Regions from separate parts of the Bradyrhizobium sp. Leo114 genome, predicted to be linked through region 1. Evidence: predicted binding sites of a transcription regulator. Region 1 holds the regulator's gene; the other holds the start of a gene.
The links. Region 1 encodes LexA, which represses DNA repair genes until DNA is damaged. Its sites were predicted from a motif close to TGTTCNNNNTGTGTTCNG; they were not measured.
Positions count from the first base shown of each region.

Region 1 (3,411 bases):
TTCTCGCCAAGGAGTGGCTTGCCGCGGATGCCGATGCCCGCAGCGCGAGCGATCCTTCGCTCACGGAGGGCGTGTCCTGCGATGAGAGCGGCTGCGTGACCTCTGTGGCCGGTGGCGCGTTCATCGCGCTCACGCAGCGATCCGAGGCGCTCGCGGACGATTGCGAACGGGCGGTGCTGATCGTGACCGCACGGCCGGTGCCACAAGGCTGTGCGGCGGCGGTCATCGATGCCGAGCGCCTGCGGCGGCAGGGCGGGCTGGCGCTGCGGCGGAACCGGAACGGCTTCGTCATCGATGCGGTCAAGCCCGCCGGCCTCGACCGGCCGTGGTCGCCTGCGGTGTCAGGCGAAGGCGAACCCGAGACCACGATCCGGATCCAAGGGGCACCCGCGCCGCGCGCCATCGATGCGACCCCGTCCGAGTCCGACCTGCAGCCGGAAGACTGAGCGCTCCCGTCAATCTCCACCGGCGTTGGCCGGCAGCTCGAAGGCGCCGAGCCGAAATTCGTCGGGACCGCCCGAATGCGACGGCACTTGCACGAGCGTGAAGCTCGCATCCGGAAATCGCTCCCAGATCGCGAGATCTTCCGCTGCGACGGTGAGCCAGCCGAACCTGAACATGTATCGGCCGGGCTGGGCCACCCGTCCGGCTTTTTGCCATGTGATCTTGGTGACCACCGATCATGCCCCTTGCGAATAGTTCAACAAAACCACATCTGCCCCGGGATGGCCTCCGGGGCCGCTCGAATACTTTGCTTTTCACCCGCGGCAACGTCCCGCCGGCCGAGACCGGCGGCGCACGCTGCCCGAAGCTCTCAGCCGATGAACAGCGGGTTCGGCGCGGGGCGCTGGTCGACCGCCTTCGGTGCCGGCTCTGCAACATGATGCGTCACGGGCAATTGCAGCACGGTCGCCCGCTGCCCTTCGCAGAGCTGGGTCACCAGCACATGGCTGCCATCGGGGAAGTCGATCGCGTCGTGATGACGATCCCGAATATGCGCATCGATCTGGTTGAACTTGCCGACACGGAAGCCGGTCGTCTTGGTCCAGATCCAGCGATTGTCGTAGCGGACGTTATCGGCGAACGCGAGTTCGGTCCCGGGAAGCATGCAGACTGCGACCGTCGGATCGCTTTCCGAAGCGAAGCCGCGGGTCGAGGTACCGCGGAAGGTGGTGGTGATAAGCGTCTCTCCAACCTGGGCGGGACGCGTCGCCACGGCATGCAGGCTATAGTCACACATCGGATTGCTCCTCATTCGAGATAGCCGACCCGGCCTGGGAAGAGGCGCAGGCCTCTATCAGAGTGGACGATAACTTATAAGCCTCTGCTCCGTTCTTGGCATTTGTACGGCCCGCGCCCTCTAGCCGTTCACAAACACGATAGGAGGCGCTGCCGCACATCTCCTTGCACCGAGAGTGCCCCGGCGAACTTACCGGGGCTCTTATTCTAATCACTCTAAATCGTTCTTGTCAGTGTCCTTGAGGGCAGATCACCCACCAAAGTACCAGACGAGCTGCTGCGTCCTCGTCGGCTCAGTACTTGCGATAAAGCCCGATCAGCTTGCCCTGGATCCGCACCCGGTTCGGCGGCAGGATGCGGACTTCGTAGGCCGCATTGGCAGGCTCAAGCGCGATTGACGCGCCGCGGCGCCGGAAGCGCTTCAGCGTCGCTTCCTCCTCATCGATCAGCGCCACCACGATGTCGCCGGTGTTGGCGGTGTCGTTACGCTGGATCAGCGCCATGTCGCCGTCGAGGATGCCGGCCTCGACCATGGAATCGCCGCGCACCTCGAGCGCATAATGCTCGCCGGAGCCGAGCATGTCGGGCGGCACGCTGATGGTGTGGCTGCGGGTCTGCAGCGCCTCGATCGGCGTACCCGCCGCGATCCGGCCCATCACGGGAACGGCGACGGGACGGTTGCCATCGTCTTCGGCCACGGCCGCGCTGGTCGTGCGCTTGCCGAGCGTGCCCTCGATGACGCTCGGCGTGAAGCCGCGGCGGCCGTTGCCGGCGGCGGAGAGCTCAGGCAGTTTGATCACCTCGATCGCGCGGGCGCGGTTCGGCAGGCGGCGGATGAAGCCCCGTTCCTCCAGCGCCGTGATCAGGCGGTGGATGCCGGACTTCGAGCGCAGGTCGAGCGCGTCCTTCATCTCGTCGAAGGAAGGAGGCACGCCGGCCTCTTTCAGCCGTTCGTTGATGAAACGCAGAAGTTCATACTGTTTGCGCGTAAGCATCGCGAGCATTCCCCCGGTTGGTAGCGTCGTTCGATCCGAGACTTGAGAAGAGCTGATCTCGGGAGTCACGCACTCCCATTCGTAGACAGCGAGTTTCGAAACAAATCATGAACGGACACTATATGTTCGATATGTGTTCCGCAACCACTTAATTTCTGGTGAACGCGACCAGAGATGCTCCGGCAGGTGTTGGTCGCAGCGTCATTCAGGCAATCGGAGGATGTCGCAAGGCGCGCCTTTTGCTGCGGCCGGCGCGAATGGCGGACGGATCACAAGTGCCTGCGCCGCAGTGAGATTCCCAAGCAGCGAACTGTCCTGCTTGGTGACCGGCGTTGCGATCAGCGTGCCGTCGTCGCGCTCTTCGAGTAGCGCACGAAGATAATCTTCGCGCTGATCGTTGGCGGCGAGATCGCGGCCGAGCAGGGCGCTTTCCGTCACGTGATGAATCGCCGAGCGGCCGAGCAGGGCCCGAATCAACGGCACCAGGAACAGATAGGCGCAGACATAGGACGACACCGGATTGCCGGGCAGGCCGATCACTCGCATCGCGCCGAGCCGGCCATGCATCATCGGCTTGCCCGGCCGCATCGCGATCTTCCAGAACGCCATGGTCACGCCCTCGGCCTCAAGCGACGGCTTCACGAGGTCATGGTCGCCGACCGAGGCGCCGCCGGTGGTGATGAGGATGTCGGCGCCCGCGGCATGCGCGCGGCGTATGCCGTGGGTGGTGGCGGCAACCGTGTCGGCGGCGACCCCCAGATCGATCGCTTCAGCGCCTTCTGCACGCGCCATCGCCCGCAGCGCATAGCCGTTGGAATAGACGATCTGGCCTGGACCCGGAGAGGTGCCCGGCATCACGAGTTCGTCGCCGGTCGCGAGCACGGCGACCTTGGGTCGGCGCCGCACGGGGAGTTCCGGATAGTTCATCGACGCCGCCAGCGACAGCGCGCGGTCGGTCAGCCGGCTTCCGCGCCTCAGCAGCACGTCACCCTCGCGGAAATCGACGCCGGCGGGCCGGATATGCCGCCCGGCGACAGCGGCCTCGGTGATGGTGATGTGATCGCCATCGACCCGGGTGTCCTCCTGGATCACGACCGCATCGGCGCCGGCGGGAATGACGCCTCCGGTGAAGATCCGTGCCGCTTCCCGCGGACCAAGTTCCCGATCGAACGGCCGG
Region 1 is NZ_JBUYEN020000024.1:10,242-13,652, reverse strand. Features, by position in the region: gene ACZIRK_RS26585 (ComEC/Rec2 family competence protein) at 1-446, shown strand, start outside; gene ACZIRK_RS26580 (hypothetical protein) at 456-677, opposite strand; gene ACZIRK_RS26575 (hypothetical protein) at 815-1,240, opposite strand; gene lexA (transcriptional repressor LexA) at 1,533-2,234, opposite strand; gene ACZIRK_RS26565 (molybdopterin molybdotransferase MoeA) at 2,436-3,411, opposite strand, start outside.

Region 2 (3,411 bases), on a different contig from region 1:
GTGGCGGCTGAAATCTTCCTTGTGGGCGACGACGGCCTTGCCAAACTTAGTGAGCGACAGCCGGCTACGCAGGAGCGCCGTATGCCGGTCCCGCAAGTTATCCCGTCTGATCGTCCGCAGCTCTTCGTCGAGTCCCGCGACCGCAGGGGTCGGGCCGAGCCCAAGCCCGTCAAGCAGGTAACCCCGCTCCCACTCGTTGAAGACGCGCGTTTGGCGAAGCTTCCTGAGGTGGAAAAGCGGGTTGATGTTCGCATAGCCCCTTGAGATCAGCTCCAGCATCCGCATTTCCGTAGCACCCAGCCCGGTGGAAGCCGAGGGAAGCTCTTCGAGCAGATCAATCAGAGTTCGCCTGAGCATCGGCAGCGCACTCAAATCCTTGCCCAGGAGGTGAAAGCAAGGTTCTGACGTCGGCGCCCTATACGCCTGCCAGCTCATGCTTCCCGTTTCAAGCATTGCCCCGGTAACATCGACTTTGCGAACGTGCTGCGCGGCCGGCCCCTCGTGGTCCATCATGATCAGATCGAAGTCGACAATGCGCAACTTCAACTTGGCTGCTGTTTCCGGGTAGGAACGAAAGAAATCAAGCAGCAAGATCAGCTTCAACTGATCATCGGGCTCTGGATCAAACCATAGTTCGATAGTCTTGTATGGCTTGCAGAAGTCGACCAAGGCGAGGTCCTTGCGAGCTTCGCTGTCGTTGCGAAACTCGCCGACGAAGTCCGACCAATGAGATCCCGGACCGTGTTGCTCCGAACGCGCGGCGACATAGGTGGCGAGATCGTCGGGAGACGGCAAGCGCCCCCATACAAGACGAGTGGTGAAAGGAATGACAGCTTCAGCGAGGTCCATGCGCATGAGGCCGTAGCCGGACGAACTGGTCAGGATCAGGCGCTTCATGGCCCCCTCGGCAATCGCGCAAAAAACAAAACGGGCGCCGAAGACGTCGGCAACTCAACGTCCTCAGCGCCCGCTTCCCGCGAAGAAATCGGATATTTCGAAAAAACTTACTCTTCCGCCGGCTCCTCGCCGTCGGCGTCACGCTCGGGGGTGCCCGCGAGGATCTGCTCGGCGATCAGGCCGGAGTTCTGCCGGATCGCAAGCTCGATCTTGCTGGTGATATCGGGGTTGGAGCGGAGGAACGCCTTGGAGTTCTCGCGGCCCTGACCGAGCCGCTGGCTGTCATAGGAGAACCAGGCGCCGGACTTCTCGACGATGCCGGCCTTGACGCCGAGGTCGAGGATTTCGCCCATCTTGGAGACGCCTTCGCCATACATGATGTCGAACTCGACCTGCTTGAACGGCGGCGCCAGCTTGTTCTTCACCACCTTCACGCGCGTGGTGTTGCCGACCACCTCGTCGCGCTCCTTGATCGCGCCGATGCGGCGGATGTCGAGGCGAACGGAAGCGTAGAACTTCAGCGCATTGCCGCCGGTGGTCGTCTCGGGCGAGCCGTACATCACGCCGATCTTCATGCGGATCTGGTTGATGAAGATCACCATGGTGTTGGACTTGTTGATGGAGGCGGTGAGCTTGCGCAGCGCCTGGCTCATCAGGCGCGCCTGCAGGCCGGGCAGCGCATCGCCCATCTCGCCTTCGAGCTCGGCCTTGGGCACCAGCGCCGCCACCGAATCGACCACCAGCACATCGACCGCGCCCGAACGCACCAGCGTGTCGCAAATCTCCAGCGCCTGCTCGCCGGTATCCGGCTGCGAGATCAGAAGCTCGTCGATATTGACGCCGAGCTTACGCGCATAGACCGGGTCGAGCGCGTGTTCGGCGTCGATGAAGGCACAGATGCCGCCCTTCTTCTGCGCTTCCGCCACCGTGTGCAGCGCCAGCGTGGTCTTGCCCGACGACTCCGGCCCGTAGATCTCGACGATACGTCCCTTCGGCAAGCCGCCGACGCCAAGCGCGATGTCGAGCCCAAGCGACCCCGACGATACCGTCTCGATATCCATCGAGCGGTCGCTCTTGCCGAGCTTCATCACCGAGCCCTTGCCGAACTGGCGCTCGATCTGGGACAGCGCAGCAGACAGAGCTTTGGATTTATCCATAGAGGATCCTTCGACAATACGCAGCGTAGTGGCGGACATTGGATGTGCTCCTTATGACGGGGATTCGCTAGCGGGACAAACGGGGCGCGATTAAGAAATCGATGGTTTATTGCGTTGGAAATTCTGTACCACCTTTGTTCCATGTTCGCAATATGTTCTTTTTGCCCCCAGCCACTTCGAACCAAACCTGCACCGTCCGAGTTGCCCGTCCATCATCGGCAGCGGATCCGCCCCGTAGGCGTCGGTGGCTGAGAGACCAATCGCGCTCCCGCCTGCATAAATCTGAGGGAGCCCGAACATGATCGACTGGCGCACCCATATTTGCCGCCCGTCCCGGATACAGGACGATATCATCGCTACACGGTCGCGCGAGATCGTCGCCCAGTCCTTCGAACTCCTCGAACAAAGTGCAAAGCCTGACACGTTCCTGGGACGTCAAAGCTTTGAGCCGTTTCCGAGAGAGGGCGACAATCCGTAGTTCTCCGACCGAGAACGAAGTTCCTTTCGAGCTTAACGCAAGTTAGCGGGCATCCGGGTTTCCTTCCTTGCGAGGGAGCATCTCTTCCGTTCCGGAATTGTCTTTCAGACAGATCAGAACGGGAAATGCCATGAGGAACACGCTGCAAGACCCGCGCTACTGGCGAGAGCAAGCGGAGGAAACCCGTGCCAAAGCAGAGTCGTTTGCGTACCGTAGCTCGCGCGAAAGGCTGCTTAAGATCGCCGAAGAATATGAGCGGCTGGCTGTCTACGCCGAGCAATGGCAGTTGCAGCAATAAGGCCGCCATCCCGTCGAGTTGGTTGGGAAGAACTAGCAGTCGTGAACTCGACTGCGATCGATCAGGCGCTCGCGCAGAGCTCGTCGTGTGCCTTGCGAAGGTTCCTCGAACACGCGCTCCAGATCGACGCTTGCGCGCAATGGCTTGCTCGCGGCATCCGATCGCCGCCGACGGCAAGCAGTGGTGCGACAGCCCGCGCAGACCTGCAGTCCCATCGCCCAGCTACGATTGCTCCGCCCCGATGACAGCGATCGTCCGCGACTGAAACCCAATGTGGGCGAGCACCGGGTGTCCATGTACCGATCGAGCCCGCGCGGGCGCCGTAGTTCTCCGGACAAGAACAAAGTTCCATCAAAATGTTCGCGATTTGGTGCATCTGCCCGAGAACGCACGAGTTTTCGAACGGGCCTGCTTGACGGTATCCCTCCACACCTGACGGATCGCCGCGACCGTCACGTTTTCGAGATAGTTCCGTCACGCACCGCTTGAAGCAGTTTGATCAAACGCGTCGGGAACGGCGTGTCCAAGCGGAACTGCCAAACCCTGGGAAAAATATGCAGCCGCTGGAACGGTCGAATTCG
Region 2 is NZ_JBUYEN020000011.1:81,521-84,931, forward strand. Features, by position in the region: gene ACZIRK_RS15590 (hypothetical protein) at 1-897, opposite strand, end outside; gene recA (recombinase RecA) at 1,005-2,093, opposite strand; gene ACZIRK_RS15600 (hypothetical protein) at 2,353-2,532, shown strand; gene ACZIRK_RS15605 (hypothetical protein) at 2,663-2,830, shown strand.
Region 2: the regulator LexA is predicted to act here: its motif matches at 2,197-2,214, upstream of recA (recombinase RecA).